2 regions of the Pseudomonas sp. DTU12.1 genome follow, and region 1 is predicted to be linked to the other one. Evidence: predicted binding sites of a transcription regulator. Region 1 holds the regulator's gene; the other holds the start of a gene.

Region 1 (10,003 bases):
GAGTTTGCAGGCTGGCCGGTAGAAAAACTGGTCTCCAGCGTCCAGCAACTACCGGAAAAACTGCGTGCGGCAGTGATCAACCAAGGCGGTGGGCATGCCAACCATTCGTTGTTCTGGGCGGTCATGTCGCCCAAGGGCGGTGGTAAGCCCGAGGGCGCCTTGGGTCAGGCGATTGACGCGCAGCTGGGTGGTTTTGACGCATTCAAGGATGCATTCACCAAGGCCGCGCTGACTCGCTTTGGCAGTGGTTGGGCCTGGCTGAGCGTCACCCCGCAAAAGACCCTTGTCGTCGAAAGCAGTGGCAACCAGGACAGCCCATTGATGAACGGCAATACGCCGATCCTCGGCCTGGACGTCTGGGAGCACGCCTACTATCTGCTCTATCAAAACCGTCGCCCTGAGTACATCAACGCCTTCTACAGTGTTATCAACTGGCCGGAAGTCGCTGAGCGCTACCAGGCTGCACTGGCTTAATGCCCTCTCATAACAAGACCTAAGGCCGACTATGGGCACTGAAACACTGGCGATCAGCAGCGTGCGAATGTTCCGCTATGCGTTTGGCTCGCTGCTGCTATTGGCGGGAACTGCATTGCTGGTGGCCCACGGGCTGGCCTGGCTGGACCTGGAACCGCGCATCCTGCGCGCCCTGCAAGGTGGTGCAATCTGTGCCCTAGGCACGGCATTGGGTGCGGTGCCGGTGCTGGTGATCCGGCGGATGCCGCTGGCGGTCAGCGACACATTACTGGGGTTTGGCGCCGGGGTGATGCTGGCGGCGACGGCGTTTTCGCTGGTCGTGCCGGGAATCGCCGCTGCCGAAAACCTGGGGCTGACGCCCTGGGCCTCCAGCGGGTTGATCAGTTTTGGCATCATGCTGGGCGCATTCGGTTTGTTCCTGGTGGACCGCAAGGTCTCCGGTGCCAGCCCGGAAATGCTGGTCGGCACGCCTGACAAACCGGTAATCCCACCGCGCATCTGGCTATTTGTGTTTGCCATCATTGCCCACAACATTCCCGAAGGCATGGCGGTAGGTGTCTCGGCTGGTGGCGGTATGCCCGATGCCGATAGCCTGGCCATGGGTATCGCGTTGCAGGATGTGCCCGAGGGGCTGGTGATTGCATTGGTGCTGGCAGGGGCGGGGATGTCGCGGGTCAAGGCGTTCCTGATCGGCGCTGCATCCGGGCTGGTGGAACCGGTGTTTGCCGTGCTCTGTGCCTGGCTGGTCAGCCTGGCCGAAATGCTGTTGCCCCTGGGCCTGGCCCTGGCGGCTGGGGCGATGTTATTGGTGGTGACTCATGAGGTCATTCCCGAGTCGCGGCGCAATGGCCATGACAAGCTGGCGAGCCTGGGGCTATGCATCGGGTTTTGCCTGATGATGGCGATGGATACAGCGCTGGGCTGACTTTTAGCGCAAAACCAATGTAGGCGCTGGCTTGCCGGCGATAGCGGTGTACTAGTCGATAAAAATGTTGGCTGATCCACAGCTATCGCAGGCAAGCCAGCTCCCACACCAGCCCGTACACATGGGATTTATGTTGGGCAAAGGGCTATTCGCCTTCATCGAAGTAGTTGTTGATCAACTTCACCAGCGCATCCAGCGCTTCCTGTTCCTGCTCACCTTCGGTCTTCAGATGAATCGTGGTGCCTTTGCCGGCAGCCAGCATCATCATCGCCATGATGCTTTTGCCGTCGACCATGGATTCTGGCGTACGCCCGGCCCGGACCTGGCAAGGAAACTGGCCCGCAACCCCGACAAATTTGGCCGACGCGCGGGCGTGCAAGCCCAGTTTGTTGATGATTTCAATTTCCAGAGCGGGCATCGCGAAGGTGTTCCTTTCAGCTAAGGTCGCGGTGGCGAACCTGGACATTCTTGAGGGTTTTCTGCAAGACCTGGCCCAGGCGCTCGGTCAGGTAGACGGAGCGGTGGTGCCCGCCGGTACAGCCGATAGCGATGGTGACATAGGCCCGGTTGCTGGCGGCAAAGCGTGGTAGCCACTTGAGCAGGTAGCTGGAGATATCCTGGAACATCTCTTCGACATCCGGTTGAGCCGCCAGGTATTCGGCAACCGGCTGGTCCAGGCCTGACTGATCGCGCAGTTCCGGCTTCCAGTAAGGGTTGGGTAGGCAGCGCACGTCAAATACCAGGTCGGCGTCTATCGGCATGCCCCGCTTGAAACCAAAGGATTCAACCAGGAATGCCGTGCCGGGCTCCGGCTGGTTCAGCAGGCGCAGCTTGATGGCGTCACGCAGTTGGTAAAGGTTCAGGCTGGTGGTGTTGATCTTGAGGTCGGCCAAATCAATGATCGGCCCCAACAGCTTGGTCTCGTCCTCGATGGCTTCAGCCAGCGAGCGGTTCGAGCTACTCAGCGGGTGGCGGCGACGGGTTTCCGAGAAGCGCTTGAGCAGCGTTTCTTCGTCGGCATCCAGGTACAGCACGTCGCAATGGATATGCTTGGCGCGTACCTCTTCAAGCAATTCCGGGAATCGCGTGAGGTGGCTGGGCAGGTTGCGGGCGTCAATCGACACCGCCACCAGCGGTTGCGCCAGCTCGGTGTGGATCAGCGCGCGCTCCGCCAACTCGGGCAACAGGCCCGCCGGCAAGTTGTCGATGCAATAGAAACCGTTGTCCTCAAGCACGTTGAGGGCAGTACTTTTACCTGAGCCGGAACGCCCGCTGACGATGATCAAACGCATGATTACTGCCCGCTTTGCTCATCCAGGACAACCTGATACAGCGCTTCATTGGTGCTGGCGCTACGCAGTTTCTTACGTACTTCTTCACGGTCGAGCATGCTGGCGATCTGCCTGAGCAGTTCCAGGTGCGCATCGGTAGCGGCCTCCGGGACCAGCAGGACAAACAGCAGGTCAACCGGGGCGCCATCGATGGCGTCGAAATCAGTGGGGGCGTCCAGGTGTAACAGGGCGCTTACCGGAGTTTCACAGCCCTTGAGGCGGCAATGAGGAATAGCGATGCCGTTGCCAAAACCGGTCGAGCCGAGTTTTTCACGGGCAATCAGAGCCTCGTACACGTCTTGCATCACCAGTTCAGGCACTTCGCGGCTGATCAGGTTGGCAATCTGTTCGAGGGCTTTCTTTTTACTGCCGCCCGGCGCGTTCACGAGGGAACGGCCGGGGGTCAGGATGGTTTCAAGTCGAATCATGGGTGGGGAGTGTTAGCGGCCTGTGCCTTGAAGAAGGCTCTGCTGCTTTTCCTTATGCTTTTTGATTTGGCGATCCAGCTTGTCGGTCAGGTCGTCAATAGCGGCATACATATCTGCATGCTCTGCATTGGCGACTACTTCCCCGCCGGGTATACGCAAGGTGGCTTCGATTTTCTGCTTCAGCTTTTCGACAGACATGATGACTTGCACATTGGTGATCTTGTCGAAATGCCCCTCAATTCGTTTGAGTTTCTCGCTGATGTAGGCGCGCAGCGGTTCGGTCACTTCCAGTTGGTGTCCACTGATGTTGACTTGCATACAGCTTCTCCTTCGTTGCCAGTGCATAAAGCGGCGGGTAGGAATACCCGCCACTGGAACGCTGTGGCCCGCCCGTCACATCAACCGCTTACGCTCGCTGGAAGGCGCGATCCCAAGGGACTCGCGGTACTTGGCGACGGTTCGACGGGCGACCTGAATGCCTTGTGCCTCCAGTAAACCAGCGATCTTGCTGTCACTCAACGGCTTTTTCTGATTTTCCGCGGCAACCAGTTTTTTGATGATCGCGCGGATCGCCGTGGACGAGCATTCGCCGCCTTCGGAGGTGCTGACGTGGCTGGAGAAAAAGTATTTCAGCTCATATATACCCCGTGGGGTATGCATGAATTTCTGGGTGGTTACCCGGGAAATGGTCGACTCATGCATGCCAACGGCTTCGGCAATATCATGCAGTACCAACGGCTTCATCGCCTCGTCGCCGTACTCCAGGAAGCCGCGCTGATGCTCGACGATCTGGGTGGCTACCTTCATCAGGGTCTCGTTGCGGCTTTGCAGGCTCTTGATGAACCAGCGCGCTTCCTGCAACTGGTTGCGCATGAAGGTGTTGTCGGCACTGGTATCGGCCCGGCGCACGAACCCGGCGTATTGCGGGTTGACCCGCAGGCGTGGCACCGATTCCTGGTTCAGTTCCACCAGCCAGCGCTCGTTGTCCTTGCGCACGATCACGTCAGGCACGACATATTCGGCTTCGCTGGACTCGATCTGCGAGCCGGGGCGCGGGTTGAGGCTCTGTACCAGCTCGATGATCTGGCGCAGGTCATCTTCCTTGAGCTTCATGCGGCGCATCAACTGGCTGTAGTCGCGGCTGCCCAGCAGGTCGATGTAGTCGGTGACCAGGCGTTGGGCCTCGGTCAGCCACGGGGTCTTGGCGGGTAGCTGGCGCAGTTGCAGCAACAGGCACTCGCTGAGATTGCGCGCGCCAATGCCGGCAGGCTCGAACTGCTGGATGCGGTGCAGCACCGCTTCGATTTCGTCCAGCTCGATGTCCAGTTCCGGGTCGAAGGCCTCGAGGATTTCCTCAAGGGTCTCGTCCAGGTAGCCCTGATTATTGATGCAATCGATCAGGGTCACGGCGATCAGGCGATCGGTGTCGGACATCGGGGCAAGGTTCAGTTGCCACAGCAGATGGCTCTGCAGGCTCTCGCCAACGGAGGTGCGGGTGGTGAAGTCCCACTCGTCATCGTCGTTGCTGGGCAGGCTGCTGGCGCTGGTCTGGTAGACATCTTCCCAGGCCGTGTCCACGGGCAGTTCATTGGGAATGCGTTCGTTCCATTCGCCTTCTTCCAGGTTATCCACCGTGGGGGCGGCTTCCTGGTAGGACGGTTCCTGGACGTCGGGATTGGGTTTTTGCTCTATGTTGTCGGCCAGTGGGTCGGCATTATCGAAGTCGTCGCCTTCTTCCTGGCGTTCGAGCATCGGGTTGGACTCCAGGGCCTCCTGGATTTCCTGTTGCAGGTCCAGGGTCGACAATTGGAGCAGGCGGATGGCCTGTTGCAGCTGCGGTGTCATCGTCAGCTGCTGGCCCATTCTCAGGACTAGCGATGGTTTCATGGCAGGGGCTTAACACCTTATTCGCCGGCGCAATGCGCCATCCACGACAGGGCGCGTGAGCGCCAAACATAAGCAAATTATATGCCTGATATCGGGGGCTTTGCCTAGAGCGCGGTAACAATAAAAATAATGAGGTTTTTATTGACTCCCGCGCCCGATGGCGAATGTCCTGACATCACAGTGGTTACAGGCGGAACTCGTGCCCCAGATACACTTCCTTGACCAGTTCGTTGGCCAGGATGGTGGCGGAGTCGCCTTCGGCAATCAGTTGGCCGTCGTTTACGATGTAGGCGGTTTCACAGATATCCAGGGTCTCACGCACGTTGTGGTCGGTGATCAGCACGCCGATCCCCTTGGCCTTGAGGTGATGGATGATCTGCTTGATGTCGCCTACCGAAATCGGGTCGACACCGGCGAAGGGTTCGTCCAGCAGGATGAACTTCGGTGCAGTGGCCAGGGCGCGGGCGATTTCCACGCGACGACGTTCGCCGCCGGACAGGCTCATGCCGAGGTTGTCGCGAATGTGGTTGATGTGGAACTCCTGCAGCAGGCTTTCCAGCTCCTGGCGGCGCCCATCGCGATCCAGTTCCTTGCGGGTCTCAAGGATCGCCATGATGTTGTCGGACACTGACAGTTTGCGGAAGATCGACGCCTCCTGGGGGAGATAGCCGATACCGGCCCGTGCACGACCGTGCATTGGCTGGTGGCTCACGTCCAGGTCATCGATCAATACACGGCCCTGGTCTGCCTGGACCAGGCCGACAATCATGTAGAAACAGGTGGTCTTGCCGGCACCGTTGGGGCCAAGCAGGCCGACGATCTGGCCGCTGTCGATCGACAGGCTGACGTCGCGCACGACCTGACGGCTTTTATAGGCCTTGGCCAGATGCTGGGCTTTCAGGGTTGCCATTACTGGGCCTTCTTCTTCGGCTGGATAACCATGTCAATGCGCGGACGTGGCGCGGTGACCTTGGTGCCATTGGCGCGGCCAGCAGTGGCGATCTGCTTGACGGTGTCGTAGACGATTTTCTCGCCTTCGGTCGAGTTGCCGTCGCTGCTGATCACTTTGGCGCGGTCAGTCAGTACGATTCGGTTCTGCGGCGCGTGGTACTGGATGGTTACGCCGTAGCCTTTGATCGGGCCTGGATCGGCGGCGTTTTGCTTCTGTTCGAAATAGGCAAGGTTGCCCACCGAGGTCACGACGTCGATGTCGCCGGCCGGGGTGCGGGTCAGGGTGACGGTATTGCCGGTAATCTTCATCGAACCTTGAGTGATGATTACGTCGCCCTTGTAGGTCGCGATACCTTGCTTGTCATCCAGTTGCGCATCGTCAGCCTGAATATGGATCGGTTGCTGGCTATCGTTCGGCAGAGCCCAGGCGCTCACGCTTCCCAGTGCTGCGCCCAGACCGAGCAAAATAGGGAGGGTTTTAACGAGCCTCATACTGTCCTCTTACGTTCGATAGCAGGTGTATCCTGCTTTCTTTCAAATACGCTTTCATTCCCTTGCCAGTCGATACACCGCCAGCGCCGTCGATTCTAACGTCTTGCTCGGTCTGCGCATATTGCTTCTGTGGGAATACGGTCATGCGACTGCTGGTAATGATGGTGTCGCGGTTCTGGGCGTCAGTACGCGCAACGCGCACCGAATCGATCAGTTCCACTTCGGTACCGTCCGGGTTGACCTCGCCACGCTTGCTGGTGACGTGCCACGGGAATTCGGTGCCGCGATACAGATTCAGGTCCGGATTGGTCAGCAATGTGACCTCTGAAGCCTTCAAGTGTTCGACCTTGTCCGACGTCATTTCGTACTGCACCTTGCCGTCAGGCAGGAACTGCACGCTGTAGGCGTTGGTGGCGTAATAGTCGATGGCGCCCTGGTCGGCCTGCACGACAGGCTGATCGAGGAAGCGCTCCGGGCTGATATTCCAGTAGCCCACCGCGAGGAACAGTGCGGCAATGGCTCCGAATATCAGGAAGTTGCGAATCTTTTTGCTCAGCATAGAAGGCTCTATAGGTAGGCGGCGTGGGCCGCTTCAAGGCTGCCCTGGGCGCGCAGGATCAGCTCGCAGAACTCGCGGGCGGCACCTTCGCCGCCACGGGCCTGGGTAATGCCGTGGGCGTGTTCGCGAACAAACGATGCGGCATTGGCCACGGCCATGCCCAGGCCCACGCGCCGGATCACCGGCAGGTCAGGCAAGTCATCGCCCAGATAGGCGACTTGCTCATAGCTTAGGTTGAGTTTGCCAAGAAGCTCATCCAGAACCACCAGTTTATCCTCGCGGCCCTGGTAGAGGTAAGGAATCCCCAGGTTTTGTGCGCGGCGTTCCACGACCGGGGTCTTGCGACCACTGATAATCGCAGTCTGCACGCCAGAGGCCATCAGCATCTTGATGCCCTGGCCGTCCAGCGTATTGAACGTCTTGAATTCGCTGCCATCTTCGAGGAAGTACAGGCGGCCGTCAGTCAGTACGCCATCGACGTCGAAAATCGCCAGCTTGATGGCCTTGCCCCGTTGCAACAGGTCGGTGTTCATTTACATCACTCCTGCGCGCAGCAAATCGTGCATATTCAGGGCGCCAATCGGATGATCGGCATCGTCGACCACCACCAGGGCGCCGACTTTGTGGTCTTCCATGATCTTCAGGGCTTCGGCGGCGAGCATTTCGGCGCGGGCGGTCTTGCCATGAGGGGTCATGACCTGATCGATGGTCGCGGTATGGATATCAATGGCGCGATCCAGGGTGCGGCGCAGGTCGCCGTCGGTGAAAACCCCGGCCAGGCGGCCGTCGGCCTCCAGAATCACGGTCATGCCCAGGCCCTTGCGGGTCATTTCCATCAGCGCGTCCTTAAGCAGGGTGCCGCGCTGTACCTGGGGCAGTTCGTCCCCGGCATGCATCACATTTTCCACTTTCAGCAACAGGCGACGGCCAAGGGCGCCACCTGGGTGGGAAAAAGCGAAGTCTTCGGCGGTAAAGCCGCGGGCTTCCAGCAGGGCCACGGCCAGCGCGTCGCCCATGACCAGGGCGGCGGTGGTGGACGAGGTCGGTGCCAGGTTGAGCGGGCAGGCCTCGTGCGCCACATGCACATTCAGGTTCACTTCGGCGGCCTTGGCCAGCGTCGAGTCCGGGTTGCCGGTCATGCTGATCAGCTTGATGCCCAGGCGTTTGATCAGCGGCAGCAGGGTCACGATTTCGTTGGTGGTGCCGGAGTTGGACAGGGCCACAATCACGTCATCACGGGTAATCATGCCCATGTCGCCATGGCTGGCTTCGGCCGGGTGCACGAAAAACGCCGTGGTGCCGGTGCTGGCCAGGGTGGCGGCAATCTTGTTGCCGACATGGCCAGACTTGCCCATGCCGACCACGACAACCCGGCCTTTGCTGGCCAGGATCATCTCGCAGGCGCGTACGAAATCTGCGTCGATATGGGCCAGCAAGCCTTCTACGGCTTCAAGCTCGAGGCGGATGGTGCGTTGTGCGGATTGAATAAGGTCGCTGGATTGGCTCATGTCTGAAATCGTATAGCCTGACGAAAAGTCGGCGATTATAGCGGTAATGAACAATTCCCTCACGCAAGTTCGTCAGGGTTTGTTCGCCTCGGATGTGAGAACACTCTCAAATACGCGTTTACCTGTCATGTTTCTGAACAAGCGCTGCTGCGGCCTTGGGCGCTTTATGTCAGCAGTGATATAGTTCGCCGCCAGTTCGGTCCGCGCAGCTCACATGTGTCTAACTGTCGCAAGCAGTTGTCCCAAACGTGGTGTCTGAGTGAGAAGCTGCATCCCAAGGAGTTTAGATGAGTGCCGATAACGCCTACGCGGTCGAGCTGAAGGGCCTTTCCTTCAAGCGCGGTACGCGCAGCATCTTCAATAATGTCGATATTCGCATTCCCCGCGGCAAGGTGACGGGCATCATGGGGCCGTCCGGTTGCGGCAAGACGACCCTGCTGCGCCTGATGGGCATGCAGCTGCGTCCCACTGCCGGCGAAGTCTGGGTCAATGGCCAGAACCTGCCGACCCTGTCGCGCAGCGACCTGTTCGATGCGCGCAAGCACATGGGGGTGCTGTTCCAGAGCGGTGCTCTGTTCACCGATCTTGATGTTTTCGAAAACGTCGCGTTCCCGCTGCGGGTGCATACCCAGCTGTCCGAAGAAATGATTCGTGACATCGTGCTGTTGAAACTGCAGGCCGTGGGGCTTCGCGGTGCCATCGACTTGATGCCTGACGAGCTTTCCGGCGGTATGAAACGACGTGTAGCCCTGGCACGGGCGATTGCTCTCGACCCGCAGATCCTGATGTATGACGAGCCGTTTGTCGGTCAGGACCCTATCGCCATGGGCGTACTGGTGCGCCTGATCCGCCTGCTCAACGATGCGCTGGGCATCACCAGCATCGTGGTTTCCCATGACCTGGCCGAAACCGCGAGCATCGCCGACTATCTCTATGTCGTCGGCGATGGCCAGGTATTGGGGCAGGGCACGCCTGAAGAGCTGATGAATGCTGATAACCCGCGCATCCGCCAATTCATGACCGGCGATCCTGATGGCCCGGTGCCTTTTCATTTTCCGGCAGCGGACTACCGCTCAGATCTTCTGGGGAAGCGCTGATGCGCAAGACATCTTTAATCGAGAAGGTTCGCCTTTTCGGTCGCTCGGGCATCGACATCGTCGAAGTGCTCGGGCGTTCGACGATTTTCCTGTTTCACGCCTTGCTTGGCCGCGGCGGCATCGGCGGCGGTTTTGGCTTGCTGCTCAAGCAGTTGCATTCGGTTGGCGTGATGTCCCTGGTGATCATCGTGGTCTCCGGGGTGTTCATCGGCATGGTACTGGCGTTGCAGGGGTTCAATATCCTGTCCAGCTACGGTTCAGAGCAGGCGGTGGGGCAGATGGTTGCGCTGACGCTACTGCGTGAACTGGGGCCGGTAGTCACGGCATTGCTGTTTGCCGGGCGCGCCGGTT
Region 2 (10,003 bases), 820 kb from region 1:
TTGTACCTGCCTGATGACAGCAAAGACCCCAATGAACAGGCGCAAACGTCGCAATCCAAAGCGCACAAGCACGACACCAACTAAGGGAACATCATGGACGCTTTTAACTACCGGGACGGCGAGCTGTTCGCGGAAGGCGTGGCGCTGTCCGCGATTGCCGAACGCTTCGGCACCCCGACCTATGTCTACTCCCGTGCCCACATCGAAGCGCAATACCGCTCCTTCACCGACGCCCTCGATGGCGTACCGCACATGGTGTGCTACGCGGTAAAGGCCAACTCCAACCTGGGTGTACTCAATGTCCTGGCGCGTCTGGGCGCTGGTTTCGACATCGTGTCCCGTGGCGAACTGGAGCGTGTCCTGGCGGCTGGTGGCCAGGCTGACAAAATCGTGTTCTCCGGTGTCGGCAAGAGCCGTGAAGACATGCGCCGCGCCCTGGAAGTGGGCGTGCATTGCTTCAACATCGAATCCACCGACGAGCTGGAGCGCCTGCAAGTCGTAGCCGCCGAGATGGGCGTGCGTGCGCCGATCTCCCTGCGCGTCAACCCGGATGTGGATGCCGGCACCCACCCGTACATTTCCACCGGTCTCAAAGAGAACAAGTTCGGCATCGCCATTGCCGACGCCGAAGACGTGTACATCCGTGCCGCCCAGTTGCCGAACCTGGAAGTGCTGGGTGTGGACTGCCATATCGGTTCGCAACTGACCAGCCTGCCACCGTTCCTCGATGCCCTCGACCGTCTGCTGGCGTTGATCGATCGCCTCGGCGAGTGCGGCATCTACCTGCACCACATCGACCTCGGTGGTGGCGTGGGCGTGCGTTATCGCGATGAAGAGCCGCCGCTGATTGCCGACTACATCCAGGCCGTACGCGAGCGCACCGAAGGCCGCGACCTGACGCTGATGTTCGAGCCGGGCCGCTACATCGTCGCCAATGCGGGCGTACTGCTGACCCAGGTCGAGTACCTCAAGCACACCGAATACAAGGATTTCGCCATCGTCGATGCGGCGATGAACGACTTGATCCGCCCGGCGCTGTACCAGGCCTGGATGAACGTCACCGCCGTGACGCCGCGTAACAGCGAAGCGCGCGCCTATGACATCGTCGGCCCGATCTGCGAAACCGGCGACTTCCTGGCCAAGGACCGTGAACTGGCCCTGGCAGAAGGCGATCTGCTGGCCGTGCACTCGGCCGGTGCCTATGGGTTTGTCATGAGTTCCAACTACAACACCCGCGGGCGTACCGCCGAAGTGTTGGTGGACGGTGATCAAGCGTTTGAAGTGCGTCGCCGCGAGACGGTAGCCGAGTTGTTTGCTGGCGAAAGCCTGCTGCCGGAGTAAGCCATGCTGCTGCGTTTTACCAAGATGCACGGCCTGGGCAATGACTTCATGGTCCTTGACCTGGTCAGCCAGCACGCGCACATCCTGCCCAAGCACGCCAAGCTGTGGGGCGACCGGCATACCGGCATCGGCTTCGATCAATTGTTGATCGTCGAGGCGCCGAGCAACCCGGAAGTGGACTTCCGTTACCGGATCTTCAACTCCGACGGTTCCGAAGTGGAGCAATGCGGCAACGGCGCGCGCTGCTTCGCCAGGTTTGTGCTGGACAAGCGCCTGACCGCCAAGCGGCAGATTCGCGTCGAGACCAAAAGCGGCATTATCGAGCTGGATATCCGCAGCGACGGCCAGATCAGCGTCGACATGGGCGCCCCGCGCCTGGTGCCGGCCGATATTCCGTTCCAGGCCGATGCCCAGGCGTTGAGTTATCCGCTGGAGGTCGACGGTACTGTGGTCGAAGTGGCCGCCGTGTCCATGGGCAACCCCCATGCGGTGCTGCGGGTCAACGACATCAACAATGCGCCGGTGCATGAGCTGGGGCCGAAGATCGAACATCACCCGCGCTTTCCGGCACGGGTCAACGTCGGCTTCCTGCAGGTCATCGACCGCTCCCGTGCGCAATTGCGCGTCTGGGAGCGCGGCGCCGGGGAAACCCAGGCTTGCGGCACCGGTGCTTGCGCCGCCGCCGTGGCCGCGATCAGCCAGGGCTGGATGGATTCGCCACTGTTGATCGACCTGCCCGGCGGACGCCTGTCCATCGAATGGGCAGGCCCAGGCCAACCGGTGAAGATGACCGGCCCGGCATCCCGTGTATACGAAGGACAGGTCCGTCTATGAGAGCGACTCGCCAATGACCGATAAGCCCCAGGCACCCGCCAAGCAGCCCGAAGGATCCCCTTGCGAAAGCCTGGAGGCAGCGGCCGTCGCCGCTTACCTGGAGGCTAACCCGGACTTCTTCGTCGAACACGACGAGCTGCTCCCGGCCCTGCGTATCCCTCACCAGCGCGGCGATACCGTGTCGTTGGTAGAACGGCAGATGAAAATCCTGCGCGAGCGCAACATCGAAATGCGCCATCGGCTTTCGCAGTTGATGGACGTGGCCCGTGACAACGACCGCCTGTTCGACAAGACCCGCCGCCTGATCCTGGCGCTGCTGGATGCTGGCAGCCTGGAAGACCTGACCATTGCCGTCGAAGACAGCCTGCGCCAGGACTTCCAGGTGCCGTTTGTCAGCCTGATCCTGTTCAGTGACAACCCGATGCCGGTCGGGCGCTGGGTCAAGGGCAGCGAGGCGCAAACCGCCATTGGTGGCCTGCTGTCAGAAGGCAAGACCATCAGCGGCACTCTGCGCGAGCATGAGCTGGACTTCCTGTTTGGCGAAGACCAGCGCGTGCAGATCGGCTCGACTGCCGTGGTCGCTCTCAGCCATCAGGGCTTGCACGGCGTCCTCGCCATCGCCAGCCGTGATCCGCAGCACTACAAAAGCACCGTCGGCACCCTGTTCTTGACCTACATTGCCGAAGTGCTGAGCCGTAGCCTGCCGCGCTTTACCACCGCCCTGCGCGCGGTGCGCTAGCCATGGAACGACAACTGGACGCCTACTGCGCTCACCTGCGCAGCGAGCGCCAGGTGTCTCCCCATACGCTGGAGGCTTATCGGCGGGACTTGAACAAGGTCCTGGCCTTCTGCGAGAAACAACAGATCGGCAGCTGGAAGGCCCTCGACATCCAGGGCCTGCGCAGCCTGATTGCCCGCCTGCACCAGCAAGGCCAATCCTCCCGCAGCCTGGCGCGCCTGCTGTCGGCGGTGCGCGGCCTCTATCACTACCTCAACCGCGAAGGCCTGTGCGACCACGACCCGGCCAACGGCCTGGCGCCGCCCAAGGGTGAACGTCGCCTGCCCAAGACCCTGGATGCCGACCGCACCCTGCAATTGCTCGATGGCGCGGTCGAGGATGACTTCCTGGCACACCGCGACCAGGCGATCCTGGAGCTGTTCTACTCTTCGGGCCTGCGCCTGTCGGAGCTGACCAGCCTCAATCTCGATCAGTTGGACCTGGCCGACGGCCTGGTACAAGTGCACGGCAAAGGCAGCAAGACCCGCGTGCTGCCCATCGGCAAAAAAGCCCGCGACGCCCTGCTGATATGGCTGCCCCTGCGGGCCTTGAGCAATCCGCCGGACGATGCGGTGTTTGTCAGCCAGCAGGGCCGACGCCTCGGGCCACGGGCCATTCAGTTACGGGTCAAGGCCGCCGGCGAGCGGGAGCTGGGGCAGAACCTGCATCCGCACATGCTGCGGCACTCCTTTGCCAGCCACCTGCTGGAATCGTCACAAGACTTGCGCGCCGTACAGGAACTGCTCGGCCACTCGGATATCAAGACCACCCAGATCTACACCCACCTGGACTTCCAGCATCTGGCGACGGTGTACGACAGCGCCCACCCAAGGGCCAAACGCATTAAAGGCGGCGACTCATGAGCATCAAGCTAATCACCTTCGACCTGGACGATACCTTGTGGGATAACGTCCCCGTCATCATCAGCGCCGAAGCATCGATGCGCCAATGGCTGGCAACCCATGCGCCCAAGGTCGGCGACCTGCCCCTGGAGCATTTCGCCAGCCTGCGCCAGCAGGTGCTGCAGCGTCATCCCGAGCTCAAGCACCGGATCAGCATCCTGCGCCACCGGGTGCTGATGCATGCCTTTGAAGAGGCCGGTTATGCACAACCGCAAGCCACGGAGATGGCCGATGTGTGTTTTGAAGCTTTCATTCACGCGCGGCACCAACTCACGGTGTTCCCGGAAGCCGAGCCGATGCTTCAAGCCCTGCGCCAGCACTTCCTGCTGGGGGTGATCACCAATGGCAATGCCGACGTACAACGCGTGGGCCTGGCAGATTACTTCCACTTTGCCCTGAGGGCCGAGGATATCGGCATCCCCAAGCCAGATGCGCGATTGTTTGAGGAAGCGTTGCAGCGAGGCGGGGTGGAGGCCAGTGCGGCAGTGCACATCGGCGACCATCCAGGTGATGACATTGCCGGCGCGCAGCAGGCGGGGTTGCGAGCGGTGTGGTTCAACCCGACTGGCAAGGCCTGGACAGGCGATAAGTTGCCGGATGCGCAGATTCGTAGCCTGACCGAGCTGCCCTCACTGCTCCACAGCTGGAAATAACTGTAGGAAATAGAGTCGCCCATGAAAAAGCCCGCAGCGACGGCGGGCTTTTTCAGCAAGCAAGTCACCGACCTCAGATAGGACGGCTGCCGTACTTGTTATCCGGCTTCTTCGGTGGATCTGCCACCACGTTAGCCTCGACTTCCTGAACTTTGCCACCTTTGGCGAGGAACTCTTCCATCGCACGGGCCAGCGCATCGCGCTCTTTGTTCTTGGCCTCGACGCTCGGCAGTTCGTCTACCGAAACGGCAGCCTTGGCCTTGCCTTTGGCGGCCGGAACAGGTGCGTCATCGCCACCGTCGTCGTCAGCAACGTCTTCCGCTGCCGCTTCAAGACCTTCTTCGGTGTCGTCTTCGTCACCTACTTCCAGTTCGTCGTTTTCCAGATCATCGTCGCTCATGTTCTACCTCATGACTTGCGAAAAGCAGATTAGTTATAGCCCAGCTTCACCATCTGTCGAAGGCTGCCGGAAAAAAATCAACGTCCACCGGATAACCAGTGGCTTATGCCCCGTCACCCTGCAAGGTACCGAGGACTTTACGAGCACCGCCATGATCACGCTGCTCGCCCAGATAAACGCGTTGCCATGTGCCCATTGCCAAGTGGCCGGCCTTGACCGGCAAACTCAGTTGGCGACCTGATAGGTTGCCCTTGAAAGGACCCGGGGCTTGGCCCACAGGGTAATCAGGGTCTGCCGCCGTATACAGTTCTGCGCCCATCGGCGCGCATTCTAGCGCGCTCTGGGAAAAAACAAAGTGCCGAATACGCCTACATGCCTGTAAGACATTCGCACAGTGAAAACTGCCTTGTGGATCCGATCACAAACTCGCCACAAAAAATCTCACAAGCCTTCACCCCAGGCAAATACCAGACAAAAAAATGCCCGGCAAGCCGGGCAAGTTTTTTCATAGGTTCTTACAAGTTGTAGCCGCGTTCGTTGTGTTCCGCCAGGTCCAGGCCAACGGCCTCTTCCTCTTCAGTCACACGCAGGCCGATGGTCAAGTCCAGCACCTTGAGAATCACAAAAGTCACGATACCGGTGTAGATCACGGTAAAGCCGACGCCCTTGGCCTGGATCCAGACCTGTGCGGCAATATCGGTCACTGTGCCGAAGCCACCCAGGATCGGCGCCGCGAATACGCCGGTGAGAATTGCCCCGACAATCCCGCCCACGCCGTGTACACCGAAGGCATCCAGGGAGTCATCGTAGCCCAGCTTGCGTTTGAGGCTGGTGGCGCAGAAGAAGCAGATCACACCCGAAGCCAGGCCGATCACCAGGGCGCCCATCGGGCCCACGGTACCGGCGGCCGGCGTAACGGCCACCAGGCCGGCAACCACACCGGAGGCGATGCCCAGGGCGCTTGGTTTGCCGTGGGTGATCCACTCGGCGAACATCCAGCCCAGTGCCGCAGCAGCGGTGGCGATCTGGGTCACCAGCATCGCCATGCCGGCCGTGCCGTTGGCCGCTGCAGCGGAGCCGGCATTGAAGCCGAACCAGCCGATCCACAGCATTGCCGCACCGATCAGGGTGTAGCCCAGGTTATGCGGGGCCATCGGCGTAGTCGGGTAGCCTTTACGCTTGCCGAGCACGATGCACGCCACCAGGCCAGCCACACCGGCGTTGATGTGCACCACGGTGCCGCCAGCGAAGTCCAGCACGCCCCAGTCCCACATCAGGCCGCCGTTGCCGCTCCAGACCATGTGCGCGATTGGCGCATAGACCAGGGTGAACCAGATGGCCATGAACAGCAGCATGGCGGAGAACTTCATGCGCTCGGCGAATGCACCGACGATCAGCGCCGGGGTGATGATCGCAAAGGTCATCTGGAAGGTGATGAACACCGCTTCCGGGAACAGCGCCGCAGGGCCAGTAATGCTGGACGGTGTGACACCCGCCAGGAACGCCTTGCCCATACCGCCGAAGAAGGAGTTGAAGTTGACGACGCCCTGCTCCATGCCGGTGGTGTCGAACGCAATGCTGTAGCCGTAAACGACCCACAGGATGCTGATCAGACCGGTAATGGCGAAGCACTGCATCATCACGGAAAGAATGTTTTTGGAGCGGACCATGCCGCCGTAGAACAGCGCGAGGCCGGGGATGGTCATGAACAGCACCAATGCGGTGGCTGTCAGCATCCAGGCGGTGTCGCCGGAGTTGAGGACTGGAGCCGCCACTTCGTCTGCCGCCATGGCCAGGCTGGGCATTACGATGGACAACAGGGCTCCTAGCCCTGCGAATTTACGCAGAGTCATATTGTTTTCTCCTGGGGCGTTGGGGTTTGGCGGCTTAGATTGCGTCGGTATCGGTTTCGCCGGTACGGATGCGAATAGCCTGTTCCAGATTGACCACGAAGATCTTGCCGTCACCGATCTTGCCGGTGTTGGCCGCCTTGGTTATCGCCTCGATAACCCGATCAAGATCCTTGTCGTCAATGGCGACATCAATCTTCACCTTCGGCAGGAAATCGACTACATATTCCGCGCCGCGATACAGCTCGGTATGACCCTTCTGCCGACCGAAGCCTTTGACCTCGGTGACGGTAATGCCCTGCACGCCGATCTCGGACAGTGACTCGCGTACATCGTCCAACTTGAACGGCTTGATGATGGCAGTGACTAGCTTCATGAAAACTCTCTCCCGAATTGGTGGACTTGCCCCAGGAAAACAAACCCGTCTCAAGTCTAAGCGCAGTGCCTGGCTTTGTAACGCATCGTCGCCTTGGCAATTGCCTTTGCGACGCCAGCTAACCGTTGGTGACGAAACAAGTACCCTGATCCGTCAGCGCACTGCATTCGTCACAGCGACTGCATCAGTGCATGGGTCATGATCGTCTAAGCAGAAACCTTGCCAGCTCCGTAAAAACCACTGAAATCAATCCGTTGCCCGCTTACATCCGCCCACGGGCCTGTGCTGCGGCCTGGATACGCACAAAAACGGTGCACACCCATTCGGGCCGATGCGCGAAAAGCGTGCGCAGATCACCTTGAAAAGACTGTAGGCGCTGCGTGATACACTGCCGGCCAACTGTTTTCCGGAATGTTTCCCATGCTCGCGCCCAAAGATCTCCTCGACGCCCTGAGCGGCCATGCCTCTCGCCTGTTCAGCGGCGAAACCCCGCTGCCTCGCAACGAAATCGAAAGCCAGTTCAAGGCGCTGCTGCAAAGCGGGTTCAGCAAACTGGACCTGGTGAGCCGCGAGGAATTCGACAGCCAGATGGTGGTCCTGGCCCGCACCCGCGCGCGTCTGGAGAGCCTGGAGGCGAAGGTCGCGGAGTTGGAAGCCAAGTTGACGCCACCCGCTGCTGAATAAACGCGGTCAGTGTGGGAGCTGGCTTGCCTGCGATAGCATCGCCTCAGTCTTTCTGATACACCGAGGCGGCTGCATCGCAGGCAAGCCAGCTCCCACATAAAGCGCTGCGAACGACTCCGGATACGTTCTGTAAAACCTCCCCGCTTCGCTCTTCCCCACCTCGTCTACCCTTGAAAAACCCGCAGGAAGCGGCCTCTCTTTCAAGGAACGAGCATGTCCCTCGCCATCGTCCACAGCCGCGCCCAGATCGGCGTCGAAGCCCCTGCCGTCACGGTCGAAGTGCATATGGCCAATGGCTTGCCATCGTTGACCCTGGTGGGCTTGCCCGAGGCTGCTGTGAAGGAAAGCAAGGACCGCGTACGCAGCGCCATTCTCAACAGCGCGCTGCAATACCCCGCACGCCGCATTACCCTCAACCTGGCCCCCGCCGACCTGCCCAAGGACGGCGGGCGGTTTGACTTGGCGATTGCCCTGGGGATTCTCGCGGCCAGTGTGCAGGTGCCAGCGTTGATGCTCGATGATGTGGAGTGTCTTGGCGAACTGGCCCTGTCCGGCGAGGTTCGAGCGGTGAAAGGCGTGTTGCCGGCCGCCCTGGCGGCACGCAAGGCAGGGCGCACGGTGATCGTGCCTCGGGCCAATGCCGAGGAAGCCTGCCTGGCGTCCGGGCTGACGGTGATTGCGGTGGATCATCTGCTGCAGGTAGTGGCGCACCTTAATGGGCAGGTGCCGATTGAGCCGTTCAAGTCAGACGGCTTGCTGTACCTCAACAAGCCCTACCCCGACCTGAGTGAAGTGCAAGGCCAACTGGCGGCCAAGCGAGCGCTGTTGATTGCCGCAGCAGGCGCCCACAACCTGTTGTTCAGCGGCCCGCCGGGCACCGGCAAGACCCTTCTCGCCAGCCGCCTCCCCGGCTTGCTGCCGCCGCTGAGTGAACAGGAAGCCCTGGAAGTGGCGGCGATCCAGTCGGTGGTCAGCCTCGCTCCGTTGAGCCACTGGCCGCACCGGCCATTCCGTCAGCCGCATCATTCCGCGTCCGGGCCGGCGCTGGTGGGTGGCGGCTCGAAACCCCAGCCAGGGGAAATCACCCTGGCCCATCATGGGGTGCTGTTTCTCGATGAGTTGCCAGAGTTTGATCGCAAAGTGCTTGAGGTGCTGCGCGAGCCGCTGGAGTCCGGGCATATCGTGATTTCCCGCGCCCGCGACCGGGTGAGTTTCCCGGCGCGGTTTCAACTGGTAGCGGCGATGAACCCCTGCCCTTGCGGCTATATGGGCGAGCCCAGCGGGCGCTGTCGTTGCACGCCGGAGCAGGTCCAGCGCTACCGCAACAAACTGTCCGGGCCGCTGCTGGACCGCATCGACCTGCACCTGACCGTCGCCCGGGAAAGCACCGCGCTGAACCCTGCCAAACAAACCGGCAATGACACGGCCAGCGCTTCTGCCCTCGTCGCCGACGCCAGGGATCGCCAGCAGCAACGCCAAGGCTGTGCAAATGCTTTCCTCGACCTGACGGGGTTGCGCCGCCACTGCGAGTTATCGAAAGTCGACGAAGGCTGGCTGGAGACGGCCTGCGAGCGCTTGACCCTGTCGTTGCGCGCGGCCCACCGGCTGCTCAAGGTCGCACGCACCCTGGCGGATCTGGAGCAGGTGGAAAGCATCATGCGGCATCACTTGGCGGAGGCGTTGCAATACCGCCCAGCAACCTTGGGCTAGAGATCCCGGGGTAAGTCCAGCAACCACCCCGCCACTTCCAGCACCTCACCCAGTGCCGATTCGGCGGACTCGGTGGAGGGGTTAAGCATCAGGTCATCGGCATACCCCATCGCCAAGGCAAAGATCTGGCGTGCGGCGCGTGTGGATGAGTCGCAACGGAACACCTGCGCGGCCACACCCCGCTCGATCACCTCCGCCAGCATGGCTTGCCACTGGGCGTTGATCGACAGATAGGCCTGGGCCATTTGCGGGTCATACAGCGCCTCGTCCCAGGCGTCCAGCCACAGTGCCCAGTCGGCATCGGCGCTGCTTGGCAGGCAGTCACGCAGGAACCCCAGCAACGCCTCGAGAGGCGGCGCCAGCGCCAGGGGGGCACGCACTTCGTCCAACTGGTCGGTGGCGAACCGCACGAAGGCTTCGCGGCGCAGTTCTTTCCAGTCGCTGAAGTAGTGATACACGTGGCTGCGGGACAAAC

Evidence for each region. The regulator sigma-54, encoded in region 1, starts transcription at its own class of promoters, with help from an activator protein. The targets are predictions, from matches to a motif close to ANTGGCATNNANNTTGCTNT.
Region 2: glnK (P-II family nitrogen regulator) is a predicted target of sigma-54. The motif match lies at 7,342-7,361, and genes of this name have one in related genera.

The regions. Positions count from the first base shown of each region.
Region 1 covers NZ_CP045254.1:5,108,206-5,118,208, reverse strand. Annotated here, with positions in the region: gene GDV60_RS22630 (superoxide dismutase) at 1-474, shown strand, start outside; gene GDV60_RS22625 (ZIP family metal transporter) at 506-1,399, shown strand; gene GDV60_RS22620 (HPr family phosphocarrier protein) at 1,545-1,817, opposite strand; gene rapZ (RNase adapter RapZ) at 1,834-2,691, opposite strand; gene ptsN (PTS IIA-like nitrogen regulatory protein PtsN) at 2,694-3,158, opposite strand; gene hpf (ribosome hibernation-promoting factor, HPF/YfiA family) at 3,171-3,476, opposite strand; gene GDV60_RS22600 (RNA polymerase factor sigma-54) at 3,552-5,045, opposite strand; gene lptB (LPS export ABC transporter ATP-binding protein) at 5,230-5,955, opposite strand; gene lptA (lipopolysaccharide transport periplasmic protein LptA) at 5,955-6,488, opposite strand; gene lptC (LPS export ABC transporter periplasmic protein LptC) at 6,475-7,047, opposite strand; gene GDV60_RS22580 (HAD family hydrolase) at 7,056-7,580, opposite strand; gene GDV60_RS22575 (KpsF/GutQ family sugar-phosphate isomerase) at 7,581-8,555, opposite strand; gene GDV60_RS22570 (ATP-binding cassette domain-containing protein) at 8,843-9,652, shown strand; gene mlaE (lipid asymmetry maintenance ABC transporter permease subunit MlaE) at 9,652-10,003, shown strand, end outside.
Region 2 covers NZ_CP045254.1:5,925,728-5,935,730, forward strand. Annotated here, with positions in the region: gene GDV60_RS26435 (lipoprotein) at 1-84, shown strand, start outside; gene lysA (diaminopimelate decarboxylase) at 94-1,341, shown strand; gene dapF (diaminopimelate epimerase) at 1,345-2,175, shown strand; gene GDV60_RS26450 (DUF484 family protein) at 2,189-2,914, shown strand; gene xerC (tyrosine recombinase XerC) at 2,917-3,816, shown strand; gene GDV60_RS26460 (HAD family hydrolase) at 3,813-4,508, shown strand; gene sutA (transcriptional regulator SutA) at 4,582-4,908, opposite strand; partial or broken gene GDV60_RS26470 (YjbQ family protein) at 5,012-5,173, opposite strand; gene GDV60_RS26475 (ammonium transporter) at 5,424-6,761, opposite strand; gene glnK (P-II family nitrogen regulator) at 6,796-7,134, opposite strand; gene GDV60_RS26485 (accessory factor UbiK family protein) at 7,555-7,818, shown strand; gene GDV60_RS26490 (YifB family Mg chelatase-like AAA ATPase) at 8,032-9,528, shown strand; gene GDV60_RS26495 (TetR/AcrR family transcriptional regulator) at 9,525-10,003, opposite strand, start outside.